2 linked regions of the Aquabacterium sp. OR-4 genome follow. The protein of the gene in region 1 interacts with the protein of each later gene in a pairwise test. Links are inferred from orthologs where the notes say so. Each region holds a gene or a part of one and is shown on either strand. Other genes may lie near its edges. The genes, in order: N4G63_RS02745 and tig.

What was found.
Region 2: the proteins of N4G63_RS02745 (region 1) and tig interact in binary tests that used the Escherichia coli proteins (3 or more experiments, as listed by UniProt). The link is inferred for Aquabacterium sp. OR-4 from one-to-one orthologs.

Annotation. Positions count from the first base shown.
Region 1 is NZ_JAOCQD020000001.1:664,280-671,344, forward strand. The notes cover bases 2,588-5,440. They hold N4G63_RS02745 (outer membrane beta-barrel protein), read left to right. Parts: upstream 2,588-3,345; coding sequence 3,346-4,536; downstream 4,537-5,440. Other genes in these bases: N4G63_RS02740 (Crp/Fnr family transcriptional regulator), read right to left, coding at 2,588-3,080; N4G63_RS02750 (hypothetical protein), read left to right, coding at 4,546-4,782; N4G63_RS02755 (GH36-type glycosyl hydrolase domain-containing protein), read left to right, coding at 4,800-5,440. Outside these bases: N4G63_RS02720 (hypothetical protein), read left to right, coding at 1-37; N4G63_RS02725 (hypothetical protein), read left to right, coding at 42-479; N4G63_RS02730 (diguanylate cyclase domain-containing protein), read right to left, coding at 508-1,452; N4G63_RS02735 (Crp/Fnr family transcriptional regulator), read right to left, coding at 1,536-2,231; more of N4G63_RS02740, read right to left, coding at 2,346-2,587; more of N4G63_RS02755, read left to right, coding at 5,441-7,065.
Region 2 is NZ_JAOCQD020000001.1:1,972,112-1,979,139, reverse strand. What follows is about bases 2,348-5,163. They hold tig (trigger factor), read left to right. Parts: upstream 2,348-3,009; coding sequence 3,010-4,317; downstream 4,318-5,163. Other genes in these bases: clpX (ATP-dependent Clp protease ATP-binding subunit ClpX), read left to right, coding at 5,153-5,163; clpP (ATP-dependent Clp endopeptidase proteolytic subunit ClpP), read left to right, coding at 4,472-5,080; N4G63_RS08590 (efflux RND transporter permease subunit), read left to right, coding at 2,348-2,760. Also shown: more of N4G63_RS08590, read left to right, coding at 1-2,347; more of clpX, read left to right, coding at 5,164-6,418; lon (endopeptidase La), read left to right, coding at 6,634-7,028. UniProt on the Escherichia coli protein: Involved in protein export. Acts as a chaperone by maintaining the newly synthesized secretory and non-secretory proteins in an open conformation.

The sequences.
Region 1 (7,065 bases):
GGTCAGCCTGGTGGCCGGCCGTCGCCGCCACGACTGACACCATGCGCGGCCTGTTGGCGCTGTGGCGTCTGCTGCGCGTGTGCGCCCTGCCGCGCGACCTGCTGGCGGCCCATGTGCAGGCCTACGGCCAGCTGGCCGGGCTGGAACTGGGCCGCGAGTTGGCGCTGTGGCGTCGCCGTGCGCTGCTGCAACTGGTGGGCGCGGGCGCTGCCTTGGCCGCCGCCGGCCTGGGTGGCGTGGCCCTCATGCTGTGGGCCGTGGTGCCAGCGGCGCAGGTTCGGGCACCGTGGGTCTTGTGGGGGGTGCCCCTGGTGCCTGGCCTGGTGGCGCTGGCCTGCCTGTGGGCGGGGCGTGCACGCCCGCGGTCACCTGTCTTTGCCGGCGTGCGCCGCCAGCTGGCCGCGGACATGGCCTTGTTGCGCGGCGCGCGGGCCAGCACTGCCGCTCCGGCGACCGGTGTTCCGGAGACAGTGCGTTGATCGGCCTGGGCCTGCGGGGTTCAGTCCGTCAAGCGGTGCGGTCGAAATAGGCGTGACCGCCGCCCTGGCGCTTGGCCTGGTACATGGCGTGGTCGGCGTTGCGCAGCAGGTCGTCGCCGTTGTCGCCATCGCCTGGCCAGACGGCAATGCCGATGCTGGCCCGCACCCTCAGGTCCAGCGCGCCGATGCGCACCGGGGCCGACAACACCCGGGCAAACTTCTTGACCACCTCGTCCAGTTCGTGGCGACCTGGCACATTGGCCAGCAGGCAGGCGAATTCGTCGCCGCCCAGGCGGCCCACGCAGTCCCCCGAGCGCAGCGCGCTGCGCAAGCGCGCAGCCACGATGCGCAAAAGCTCGTCACCGACGTTGTGGCCATGGCTGTCGTTCACGGCCTTGAAATCGTCCAGGTCCAGGTACAGCAGCGCCAGCGAATCACCGGTGGGCGCGGCGCGGCCCATGGTCAGGTGCAGCCGCCCGCGAAAGCTCTCTTGGTTGGGCAGCGCGGTCAGGCTGTCTTCCAAGGCGCGCCGGCGTGCGTCGCGTTCGCTGTCCTGTGCGCCCTTCAGCGCCATGCGCGCCCGTGCCAGCGCCACGCGGGCGTCGAACAGGCTCAATTCCATTCGCCGCGCGCGGCCCATTTCATGGCGCAGCGAACGCTCCAACCGGTCCAAGGCATTGGCGCACTGCCATACGCCTTCGGTCAGCTCGCTGGGCCTCAAGACCAGCGCCTGCCCGGGAGCGCCGGACAGACTGCGCAGCTGGGAGGACACCGCCGCCAGCAGATCGCCCCAGGCCGGCCCGGACAGCGGGAGCGATGCGTATGGGTCTGTCCAGGATCGCGGCGGCTTCGGGTCCCGCCCATCCCGCCAATGCGTCGGCGGTTTTGCCGTGGACGCGGCAGGCTTGCCGTTGCCGGAATGGCTGGCCAGTGAGGACGCGGGTTCGCAGTGATCGATGGGGCGGTTTTCCATCGTCACATTGAAACCGTGTGGCGGCCCGCTTTCTGTGCGCTGTCGTACAGAGGGGTGCGGGGCACAGCGCCGGGACCTGGGCCTCAGGCCATGTGGTCGGCGTAGGACCTCTGGTCAATGCCGTAACACGGGCAGGATGCGTCCTCCAGCCCGGGGCGGTCCAGCACGGTCAGCTCGCCACGGTGGTAGCGGATCAACCCGCGGCGTTGCAGGGCACCCGCGGCCACCGTCACGCCAACGCGCCGCACGCCCAGCATGTAGGCCAGGAACTCGTGCGTGACGTGAAAGTGCTGGGCATGCGCACGATCCTGGCTCATCAGCAGCCAACGCGCCAGGCGCGGGCCGATCTGGTGGAAGCGCAGGCAGGCTGCCGACGCCGCCAGCTGCGCCATGCGCACGTACAGGTAGCGACCCAGCACCTGGCGCAGGGCAGCGCTGCGCACCAGTTCGGCCTTGAAAGGGCCCGCGCCCAAGCGCCAGGCGCTGCCGCCGCCCTGCACCACCGCGCGCAGCGGCACCACCTGCACGCCCAAGGCCAGCGAGGCGCCCAGCATGCCCTCGCGCCCCACCATGCCCACTTCCAGGCCCGGGTGCTGGTCGATCTGCGCCACCAGCGACACAAACGCGTCCACCGGAAACCAAACATGGCGCACGGCCTGGCCGCGTTCGGTCAACACGTCCGAGAGCTTCAACACCACCGGCTGGCACAGCGCCAGCAGCACAGCCCTGTCGCGCCGCGGCAGCAGTTCGATCAGGTGGTTCTGGGGGGTGGCGGCCAAGGTCGTGTCTCCGCTGCGGTGGGCCTGCCAGTGTGTGGCGGCAAGCGGCGCGCCACTGTCTGCCAGCGAACACAGCACGCCCACGTCCTGCACACCGCCCACGCGGTGGCAGGCTCAGGTGGCCAGACGTGGGGGCAGCAGGCGGTCGTATTCCACCTTCACCACCGCATAGCACTCGCAGGTGCGTGCTTCCAGGCCGGGGCGGTCCAGCACCGAGATGTGGCCGCGGGCGTAACGTATCAGCCCCGCCGCCTGCAGCTTCAGCGCCGCTTCGGTCACGCCTTCGCGGCGCACGCCCAGCATGTTGGCGATGAGTTCCTGCGTCATCACCAGGTCGTTGCCCTGCAGCCTGTCCAGGCTCAGCAGCAGCCAGCGGCACAGCTGCTGGTCCAGCGTGTGGTGGCGGTTGCACACCGCCGTCTGCGCCATCTGCGTGATCAGCGCCTGGGTATAGCGCAGCAGCAGGTGCATCACCGGCCCGGCGCGGTCGAACTCGTCCTTCACCGCCTGGCCGCGCAGGCGAAAGCCCAGCCCCGCGCTTTGCACCACCGCTCGGCTGGGCGTGGATTCACCGCCCATGAAGAGCGATATGCCCACCACGCCTTCATGGCCCACAACGGCGATCTCGGCCGATGCGCCGTCTTCCAGCACGTACAGCAGCGACACGATGGCGGTGGTGGGGAAATAAACGTGTCCCATGCGCTTGCCGGATTCGTAGAGCACCTGGCCCAGCTTCAGGTCCACGGGTTCCAGCAGCGGCAGCCAGCGCTGCCATTCGGCGGGAGGCAGCGCGGCCAGCAGCTGGTTCTGCAGGGCGTCGGCGTCAGGTGATGGCGTTGGGGCGGGCATGGTGGGCCTTTTGTGCGGTCGAGGGTGGCCCTTTGCGGCGCTCCGGATGCTGGATGCAGCCCGCGGCGCGTGAGCTTGGTGGTCACAGGCTACTCCGTTGGTGCGGCAGCGCACGAATGCATTGCGCCGGGCCATTGGCGGCGGACAACAGGGGGTGCGCCCCAAGTTCGCCAGCGCACAGACGACGGGCGTGCGGCCACGTAAAACCACGTCGTTGACGCTGCACAACGGCAGCACGCCATCCCCTCACATTCGAAAGAATCCCATGACATTCACTTCAACATTGACGCTGCGCAATCTGGGCCTGGCCAGCCTGGCCGGCTTCACCTGCCTGGCGGCGGTGCCGGCACAGGCACAGGTGCGCGAAGCCCCATATGGCTACGTCGGCCTGGGCCTGGGCCGTTCCCAGGGTGACTTCGGCACCGAGGCGCAGGTGGCAGCCGGCGTGGGTGCGGGTGGCAGCGTCACCGGCTTCGCCCGCGACAGCAATGACACCGGCTACAAGATCTTCGGCGGCTACCAGTTCAACCGCAACGTCGCCGTTGAAGGCGGCTACTTCGATCTGGGCAAGCTGGGCTACGACGCCACCACCACGCCGGCCGGCACGGTGGGCGCCAGGTTCAAGTTGAACGGCCTGAGCCTGGACCTGGTGGGCACGCTGCCGCTGACCACCAACTTCGCGCTGCTGGGCCGCGTGGGCATGGCCTCGGGCCGCGCCCGCGCCCGCTATGACACCACGGGCGCTGTGACCCTGAACGATGTGTCCAAGCGCGGCACCAACGCCAAGGTGGGCCTGGGCGTGCAGTACGCGATGGGTTCGAACATGCTGGTTCGAGCCGAGGTCGAGCGCTACCGCATGAACGACGCGGTGGGCAGCCATGTGAACACCAACCTGGTGTCGGTGGGCCTGGTGTTCCCGTTCGGCAGCGCCCCGGCGCCGGCCCCGCGTGCCCAGGCACCTGCACCCTATGTGGTGCCACCGGTGGCTGCGGCACCCGCCCCGGCCCCCATCATCGTCGTGCAGGCCGCACCCGTGCTGCCGGCACCCACGCTCGCGCCGGTGGCGCCGCCGCGCCGCCGCGTCACCTTCTCGGCCGAGTCGCAGTTCGGCTTCGACCGTTCGGAAGTCAACGACGTGGGCAGGGTCGCGCTGGACACGTTTGCCCGTGAGCTGGAGGGCACGCAGTTCGACATGGTGGAAGTCGAAGGCCACACCGACCGCCTGGGCAGCAACGACTACAACCAGACCCTGTCGCGCCAGCGTGCCGACGCGGTGAAGAACTACCTGGTCACCCGCGGCCATGTGGACCCGATGAAGGTGACGGCCAGCGGCAAGGGCGAATCGTCGCCGGTGACCAAGCCGCAGGACTGCGTGGGCAGCAAGGCCACGGCGCAACTGGTCACCTGCCTGGCACCCGACCGCCGCGTGGATGTGGACGTGGTGGGCACCCGCTGAGCGCCCGCCATGCGCATGAACGGACCGAGTTGGAGCACGTCGGCCCTGAGCCGCGGCGAGGGCACAGAAGCAGCGGAACTGGCGCCGCTGGGCGAGCATCTGCAGCGTTGCCGCTGCGTGGCCGGGCGCCACTTCGCGCTGCGCTGTGGCGCCGAGGCGGTACAGGGCTTCGTGGCGGCGCGCCTCATCAGCACCGTGTTGGTGGTGCTGGCGCTGCTGGTTGGCGGCGTCTGGTTGCTGCTCTAGCCCGGGCGGCCTGACCCATGCTGGGCACCGCCTGGCGGCGCTTGCAGCCCCGCGCGCCACGGGCCACCCACGGCCTGCTGGACGCCAAGGGCGGGCCGGTGCAGCCGCCCATACGGGCCGAAACATTCGGGCCGCAGCGCTTTGCGCAGCACGGCCGCAGCTTGGGCGCCACTCACAGCGCGGTGCGCGCCGGGCTGCGCTCGGTGGCCTTCTTTCCGCGGCTGGCCGACAACGTGCACACGCTGCGCGCGGCCCACGCCTACATCGGGGGCCAGGCCGCCGCGGGCTACGCCGTCAGCCCCGCCGCCGAATGGCTGCTGGACAACTTCCAACTCATTGAAACCCAGCTGGAGCAGATCCACCGGGAACTGCCGCGCAACGCGGTGCGTGCGCTGCCGGTGCTGCAGCAGCCGCCATTGGCCGGGTTGCCGCGCATCTATGGCGTGGCCTGGGCCTTCGTGGCCCACACCGACGGCGCATTCGACGAGGACCTGCTGGTGCAGTTCCTCAGCGCCTACCAGGACAGCCGCGCGCTGACCCTGGCCGAAATGTGGGCCCTGCCTACCACTTTGCGGGTGTTGCTGCTGGAAAACCTGCGCCGCCTGGCCGAGCGCGAGGCCGCGCAGATGGCCGCACGCGAGGTGGCCAACCTGTGCAGCGACCGCGTGCTGGCGCACGACGACGCTGGCTCAATTGCCGGCACGCAGGGGCCCGCCACCCTGGTGGCAGCGCTGGGCGCCTGGCTGCAGGTGCTGCAGCGCCGCGGCGTTGGCGACGCGTTCCTGGCCCGCCTGGCGCAGCGCCTGCGCGGCCGCCCGGTGGCAGCGGCCGTGCGGGCCTGGCTGGACCAGGCGCTGCCCAACGCTGCCGCATTGCAGACGCAGCACGGTGCCGACCAGGCGGCCGACAACCTGAGCATGAGCAACGCGGTGAGTTCGCTGCGGGCCATCGGCGACACCGACTGGTCCGACCTGGTCGCCCGCGCCAGCACGCTGATGCGCCTGATGCTGGCACACCCGCTGTTCGAAGCCGAACACGCCGGCACCCGTGACCAGACCCTGCACGCCATCGAACGTCTGGCGCGGCGCAGCGGCCGCAGCGAGCTGGCGGTGGCCCAGGCCCTGCTCACCTTGATGCGCCCCGACCCGCCCGGGTCGGGCCACGACACCGCGACACCGAAGCACACCCCCGGCCATTGGTTGCAAGGCGCTGGCCGCGACACGCTGGCCCGCGCCCTGGGGCTGCGCGAACCCCTGCGGTCGCTGGCCCTGCGGGTGGGCCAGCACGCGGTGCTGCCGGTCTACCTGGGCGCGCTGGGGGCAGGAACGGCCGCGCTGGTGCTGGCCGTGCTGCGGGCCGATGCCAGCCCGGGCGTGGCGCTGGCCTGGGCCGGCCTGACGGACAGCCTCTGGGCTGCGTTGGGCGTGCTGCTGATGCTGCTGCCCGCAAGCGAAGCGGTGGTGGCGGTGGTGAACCGCCTGGTCAGCGAATGGGTGCGGCCCGCCCGGCTGCCGCGCCTGGCGTTGATGGCGGGCATCCCGCTTGAACACCGGGTGATGGTGGCCATACCGACGATGTTGAGCGACTCCGCCGCAGTTCGCGAACTGGCGCACCGGCTGCACCTGCACCACCTGGCCAACCCCGAGCGCCACTCGCAGTTCGCGCTGCTGACCGACCATGCAGACGCTGACCAGGAACATCTGCCGGCCGATGCGACCCTGTTGGCCCTGGCCTGTTCCGAGATCGACGCACTGAACGTCCAACACCCCGTCCCACCGGATTCGGCACCCCGCTTCGTGCTGCTGCACCGGCCGCGCCGCTTCTGTGACACCGAACAGCGCTGGATTGGCTGGGAACGCAAGCGCGGCAAGCTGCTGGAACTGCTGGCCGCGCTGGCCACCGGCCACAGCACGGCGTTTGCCGCGCTGGGCGAGCGCTCACGCATCGAACCCGGCACCCGCCACCTGCTCACGCTGGACAGCGACACCCAATTGCCCCCCGGCCGCCTGCGCGCGTTGGTGGGCGTGGCCGCCCACCCGCGGAACCAGCCGCGCCTGGGTGCGGGTGGCCGGCATGTGGACAGCGGCTACGCCATCCTGCAGCCGCATGTGGTGATGCCGCTGCCCGCGCAGGGCGAGGCCACGCCCTTTCACTGGCTGTTCGCCGGCCACAGCGGCATCGACCCCTACAGCGCCGCCAGCTCCGAGGTCTACCAGGACCTGTTCGCCGAAGGCAGCTTCTGCGGCAAGGGCCTGCTGCAGGTGCAGGCGGTGCACGCGGTGC
Region 2 (7,028 bases), 1.3 Mb from region 1 along the record:
CCGCAGGGCGTCATCGGGCCGGTGTTCAACGACGACTTCGGCGATGTCTACGGCTCGATCTTCGCGCTGTCGGCCGATGGCTTCTCGAACGAGGAGCTGCGCGTCTTCGCCGAGAGCCTGCGCTCGCAGCTGCTGCAGGTGCCCGACGTGGCCAAGGTCGAGCTGTTCGGCGTGCAGGCCGAAAAGATTTTCATCGAGATCCCCGGCAAGCGCCTGGCCCAGCTGGGCCTGGACATGAATGCCGTCCTGGCCCAGCTGGCCGCGCAAAACGCGGTGGAAGGCGCCGGCCTGCTCGACGCCGGCAGCCAGAACCTGCAGGTGCGCGTGGCCGGCGCCTTTGGTTCGGTGGCCGAGCTGCAGCGCTTTCCGATCCGCGGCGTGAACGCCGCCACCGGCCAGGCCAGCACCCTCCGGCTCGGCGACATTGCCGAGATCCGCCGCGCCACCATCGACCCGCCGGCGGTGAAGGTGCGCCACCAGGGCAAGCCGGTGATCGCGCTCGGCGTGTCGATGGCCAAGGGCGGTGACATCGTGGCCCTGGGCAAGGCCTTGCGGGCGCGGGCCGAGGCCATTCGCGCCGACCTGCCGGCCGGCATCACGCTCGAGCAGGTGCAGGACCAGCCCAGCGCCGTGACGCGCTCGGTCAGCGAGTTCATCCGCGTGCTGGTCGAGGCCGTGGTGGTGGTGCTGGCGGTCAGCTTCATCAGCCTGGGCCTGCACACCAAGCCGCTGCGCATCGACGTGCGCCCCGGCCTGGTGGTGGGCATCACCATCCCGCTGGTGCTGGCCATCACCTTCGTCACCATGTACTACTGGGGCGTGGGCCTGCACAAGATCTCGCTGGGCTCGCTGATCATCGCGCTGGGCCTGCTGGTGGACGACGCCATCATTGCGGTCGAGATGATGGTGCGCAAGATGGAGGAGGGCTACGACAAGCTGCGCGCCGCCACCTTTGCCTACGAGGTGACCAGCATGCCCATGCTGACCGGCACGCTGATCACCGCGGCCGGCTTCCTGCCCATCGGCCTGGCCAAGTCGACCACCGGCGAATACACCTTCGCGATCTTTGCCGTCACCTCGGCCGCGCTGGTGATCTCGTGGCTGGTGTCGGTGTACTTCGTGCCCTACCTCGGGGCCTGGCTGCTGAAGGTCAAGCCGCAGGTCGACGGCGAGGCCCACGAGCTTTTCGACACGCCCTTCTACAACCGCTTCAGGCGCCTGGTGAACGCCTGCGTCCGGCACCGCTGGATCACGCTGCTCATCACCGTGGCGCTGTTCGGCGCCGGCATCGTGGGCATGGGCAAGGTGCAGCAGCAGTTCTTCCCCGATTCAAGCCGGCCGGAGATCCTGGTCGACCTGTGGCTGCCCGAAGGCAGCACGCAGCGCGAGACCGAAGGCGTGGCGCGCCGCTTCGAGGCCCGCATGCAGGCCGAGCCGGCGATGGAATCGGTGACCACCTGGGTGGGCAGCGGCGTGCCGCGTTTCTACCTGCCGCTGGAGCAGCTGTTTCCGCAGACCAACGTGGCCCAGCTGATCCTGCTGCCCAAGGACCTGGCGGCGCGCGAGCAACTGCGCAAGACCCTGCCAGCCCTGCTGGCGGCCGAGTTTCCCGAGGTGCGGGCGCGGGTCAAGCTGCTGCCCAACGGCCCGCCGGTGGCCTACCCGGTGCAGTTTCGGGTGATGGGCCCCGATGCGGTGCAGGTGCGGCGCTATGCCGACCAGGTGCGCAGCGTGCTTGCGGCGCATCCGTCGATGCGCGGCGTCAACGACAACTGGAACGAGTCGATCAAGGCCATCCGGCTCGACATCGACCAGGACAAGGCCCGCGCGCTGGGCGTCACCAGCCAGTCGATCGCGCAGGGCTCCAAGGCGGTGTTCTCGGGTGCCACCGTGGGCCAGTACCGCGAAGGCGACAAGCTGGTCGACATCGTGCTGCGCCAGCCGGCCGACGAGCGCAACGCCATCACCGACCTGGGCAATGCCTATGTGCCCACGGCCAGCGGCAAGGCCGTGCCGCTGACCCAGGTGGCGCAGATCGGCTTCGCCTTCGAGCCCGGCGTGATGTGGCGCGAGAACCGCCGCTACGCCATCACCGTGCAGGGCGACGTGATCGAGGGCGTGCAGGGCCCCACGGTCACCAAGGTGGTGTGGCCGCAGCTGGCCGAGCTGCGCAAGCAGATGCCGCCCGAGTACGAGGTGCGCATCGCCGGCACGCAAGAAGAAAGCAGCAAGGGCCAGGGTTCCATCGCCGCCGGCCTGCCGGTGATGCTGTTCATCATCTTCACGCTGCTGATGCTGCAGCTGCACAGCTTCTCGCGCGCCATGCTGGTGTTCCTGACCGGACCGCTGGGCATTGCCGGCGTGGCCGGCGCGCTGATGCTGTTCGACCGGCCCTTCGGCTTTGTGGCGCTGCTGGGCGTGATCGCGCTCAGCGGCATGATCATGCGCAACTCGGTGATCCTGATCGACCAGATCGAGCACGACCGTGCCCGCGGCGTGCCGGCCTGGCATGCCGTGGTCGAGGCCGCGGTGCGGCGCTTCCGGCCCATCGTGCTGACGGCCGCGGCCGCGGTGCTGGCCATGATCCCGCTCACCCGCAGCGTGTTCTGGGGGCCGATGGCGGTGGCCATCATGGGCGGCCTGATCGTCGCCACGGCGCTCACGCTGCTGGCCTTGCCGGCCATGTATGCGGCCTGGTTCCGGGTGCGGCAGCCGGTGCCCGGCCATGCGCCGGTATCCGCTGCGCTGCCGCCCGGCTAGAATCGCCGGTTTACCGGATCGCCCGGGAGGTCGGCTTCGCCAGTTTGTATGGCTGGAGCCGGTTTCCCTCGTACGTTTTGACCGGTGCCTCGGCAGCCCTCGCGGGTTGCCCGGGCAGCGGCGAAGAGACAACCCGCGCGGGTGGCGAAATCGGTAGACGCACCAGGTTTAGGTCCTGACGCCTTCACGGGCGTGCCGGTTCGAGTCCGGCCCCGCGCACCAGAAACGATTCATTTGCGAGTCTCCACCATGGCTGTCACTGTAGAAACCCTCGAAAAGCTCGAACGTCGCATCACCCTGACGATTCCGGCCGATTCGCTCAACACCGAAGTCGAGTCGCGGCTGAAGAAGCTCTCGCGCACCGTCAAGGCCGACGGCTTCCGCCCGGGCAAGGTGCCGATGTCGGTGGTGGCCCAGCGCTACGGCTGGTCGGTGCAGAACGAGGTCATGAACGACCAGCTCGGCCGTGCCTTCGCCAGCGCCGCCAACGAAGCCCAGCTGCGCGTGGCCGGCACGCCGCGCGTCACGCCCAAGGAAGACGCGCCCGAAGGCCAGCTGGCCTTTGACGCCACCTTCGAGGTCTACCCCGAGGTCAAGCTCGGCGAGCTGTCGGCCGTGGAAGTCGAGCGGGTCACCAGCGAGGTGACCGACGCCGCGATCGACCGCACCGTCGACATCCTGCGCAAGCAGCGCCGCACCTTCGCGCAGCGTCCGGCTGCCGAAGGCGCCGCCGAAGGCGATCGCGTGACCATCGACTTCGAAGGCAAGATCGACGGCGAGCCCTTCGATGGCGGCAAGGCCGAGGGCTTCCAGTTCCTGATCGGCGAAGGCCAGATGCTCGAGCAGTTCGACAAGGCCGTGCGCGGCATGAAGGTCGGCGAGAGCAAGACCTTCCCGCTGCAGTTCCCCGAGGATTACCACGGCAAGGACGTGGCCGGCAAGGAAGCCGACTTCCTGGTCACCACCAAGAAGATCGAAGCCCAGAACCTGCCCGAGGTGGACGAGGCCTTCATCAAGAGCCTGGGCCTGGAAGACGGCACGGTCGACGCGCTGCGCGCCGACGTGAAGAAGAACCTCGAGCGCGAGGTCAAGTTCCGCGTGCTGGCGCGCAACAAGTCGGCGGCCATGGACGCGCTGGTCAAGGTGGCCGAGCTCGACCTGCCCAAGGCCCTGATCGACAGCGAGCTCGAGCGCCTGGTGGCCTCGGCCCGTGAAGACCTGAAGCAGCGCGGCATGAAGGACGCCGACAAGGCGCCGATCCCCACCGAGATCTTCACGCCGCAGGCCGAGCGCCGCGTGCGCCTGGGTCTGGTGGTGGCCGAACTGGTCAAGTCGAACAACCTGCAGGCCAAGCCCGAGCAACTGCAGGCCCACATCGAAGAGCTGTCGCAGAGCTACGAGAAGCCGACTGAAGTGGTGCGCTGGTACCTCAGCGACCGCCAGCGCATGGCCGAGGTCGAGGCCGTGGTGATCGAGAACAACGTGGCCGAGCACGTGCTGGCCAATGCCAAGGTGGTCGAAAAGGCGCTGCCCTTCGACGAGCTGATGACGGCCTGATCCAGGCGCTGCCGCGGTCCGGCTGGCCCTGTGCCACACCGGATCCCGGCCCGACGGGGCGAACGACTAGCAGGGTCGTCGCCCCGTTTTTCATCGCCTGCAGCCCTTTCGCATGCGGGTCATAATCGACGCAGACCGTTTTTCGAGGACTTTCATGAGCGCATTGGAGACGCAAGCCCTGGGCCTGGTGCCCATGGTGATCGAGCAGTCGGGCCGGGGTGAGCGTGCTTACGACATCTACAGCCGCCTGCTGCGTGAGCGCATCGTGTTCCTGGTGGGCCCGGTGAACGACGCCACGGCCAATGTCGTGGTGGCGCAGTTGCTCTTCCTGGAGAGCGAGAACCCCGACAAGGACATCTTCCTGTACATCAACAGCCCGGGCGGCAGCGTCTCGGCCGGCCTGTCGATCTACGACACGATGAACTTCATCAAGCCCGATGTCTCCACGCTGTGCATCGGCATGGCGGCCAGCATGGGCGCCTTCCTGCTGTCGGCCGGCGCCAAGGGCAAGCGCGTGTCGCTGCCCAACAGCAAGATCATGATCCACCAGCCGCTGGGCGGCGCCCAGGGCCAGGCCACCGACATCGAGATCCATGCCCGCGAGATCCTCAAGACCCGCGAGCAGCTCAACAAGATCCTGGCCGAGCGCACCGGCCAGCCGCTTGAAAAGATCCAGGCCGACACCGAGCGCGACTACTTCATGTCGGCCGATGACGCCAAGAGTTATGGCCTGATCGACCAGGTGATCGCCCAGCGCGGCTGACCGGCCGCGCCTTATCATCGGCTCGCGGCTTCCGCAATCCTCCCGCCCTCTCTCCGCACACGATTACCCACCATGGCCGAAAAGAAGGGCGCCTCAGGCGAAAAAGTCCTGTACTGCAGCTTCTGCGGTAAGAGCCAGCACGAGGTCAAGAAGCTCATCGCCGGCCCGTCGGTGTTCATCTGCGACGAGTGCATCGAGCTTTGCAACGACATCATCCGTGACGAGGCTCCGGCCGAAGGCGCGGCAGCCAAGCCCGGCAAGAGCGAACTGCCGGTGCCGGCCGAGATCAAGAGCACGCTCGACAACTACGTCATCGGCCAGGATGCGGCCAAGCGCACGCTGTCTGTGGCGGTGTACAACCACTACAAGCGGCTCAAGCACATCGGCAGCGGCAAGGACGAGGTCGAGCTCACCAAGAGCAACATCCTGCTGATCGGGCCCACCGGCTCGGGCAAGACGCTGCTGGCCCAGACCCTGGCCCGCCTGCTCAACGTGCCCTTCGTGATCGCCGACGCCACCACGCTGACCGAAGCCGGCTACGTGGGCGAGGACGTCGAAAACATCATCCAGAAGCTGCTGCAGAACTGCAACTACGACGTCGAGCGCGCGCAGCGCGGCATCGTCTACATCGACGAGATCGACAAGATCAGCCGCAAGGCCGACAACCCCAGCATCACCCGCGATGTCTCGGGCGAGGGCGTGCAGCAGGCCCTGCTGAAGCTGGTGGAAGGCACGATGGCCAGCGTGCCGCCGCAGGGCGGGCGCAAACATCCCAATCAAGACTTCCTGCAGATCGACACGACCAACATCCTGTTCATCTGCGGCGGCGCCTTTGACGGCCTGGAAAAGGTCATCCAGAACCGCACCGAGAAGTCGAGCATCGGCTTCTCGGCCAGCGTGCACAGCAAGACCGAGAAGCGTGCGGCCGATCTGTTCCGTTCAGCCGAGCCGGAAGACATCATCAAGTTCGGCCTGATCCCCGAGTTGGTCGGCCGCCTGCCGGTGGTGGCCACGCTGGGCGAGCTGACCGAGGACGCCATGGTGCAGATCCTCACCGAGCCCAAGAACGCGCTGGTCAAGCAGTACCAGAAGCTGTTCTCGATGGATGGTGTCGAGCTCGAGATCCGCCACTCCGCGCTCAGCGCCATCGCGCGCAAGGCGCTCAAGCGCAAGACCGGGGCGCGCGGTCTGCGCTCCATCATGGAACACGTGCTGATCGACACGATGTTCGATCTGCCAACGCTGGACGGCGTGGCCAAGGTGGTGATCGACGAGCACATCGTCGAGGAAGGCGCCAAGCCGCTGCTGGTCTATCGCGAACACAAGGCCAGCGCCTGAAAGCGGGGGCGCTTTGCTGCTGCGCCCACCGATCTCGGTTCTGTGCTGCTCGCCGTACGGGTGTACGGCTGTGCTGCTCGAACCGACCTCGGCGGGCTCACGACGCAATTCGCTCCCCGCTTTCTGTGACGAAGCCATCCGAGGCTTGCGTTTGACCTGTTCACTTGCATTCCCCTGCTCGGGCCCCATGTCGGTCTGAGAAAGAGAGGTCTCCCATGTCAGGACATCCTGTTCTCCCCCCTGAACCGATCACGCTGCCGCTGCTGCCGCTGCGTGATGTGGTCGTGTTCCCGCACATGGTCATCCCGTTGTTCGTCGGGCGTCCCAAGTCGATCAAGGCGCTCGAGGCCGCGATGGAGGCCGGCCGCCAGATCATGCTGGTGGCGCAGAAGGCCGCCGGCAAGGACGAGCCCAAGCCCGAGGACATGTTCGAGATCGGCTGCATCTCCAGCATCCTGCAGATGCTGAAGCTGCCCGACGGCACCGTGAAGGTGTTGGTTGAAGGCGTGCAGCGCGCCGAAACCCGCGAGATCCACGACGGTGCCGAGCACTTCACCGCCGAGGTGGTGCCGGTGCAGCCCTCGGCCGAGACCAGCCCCGAGGTCGAGGC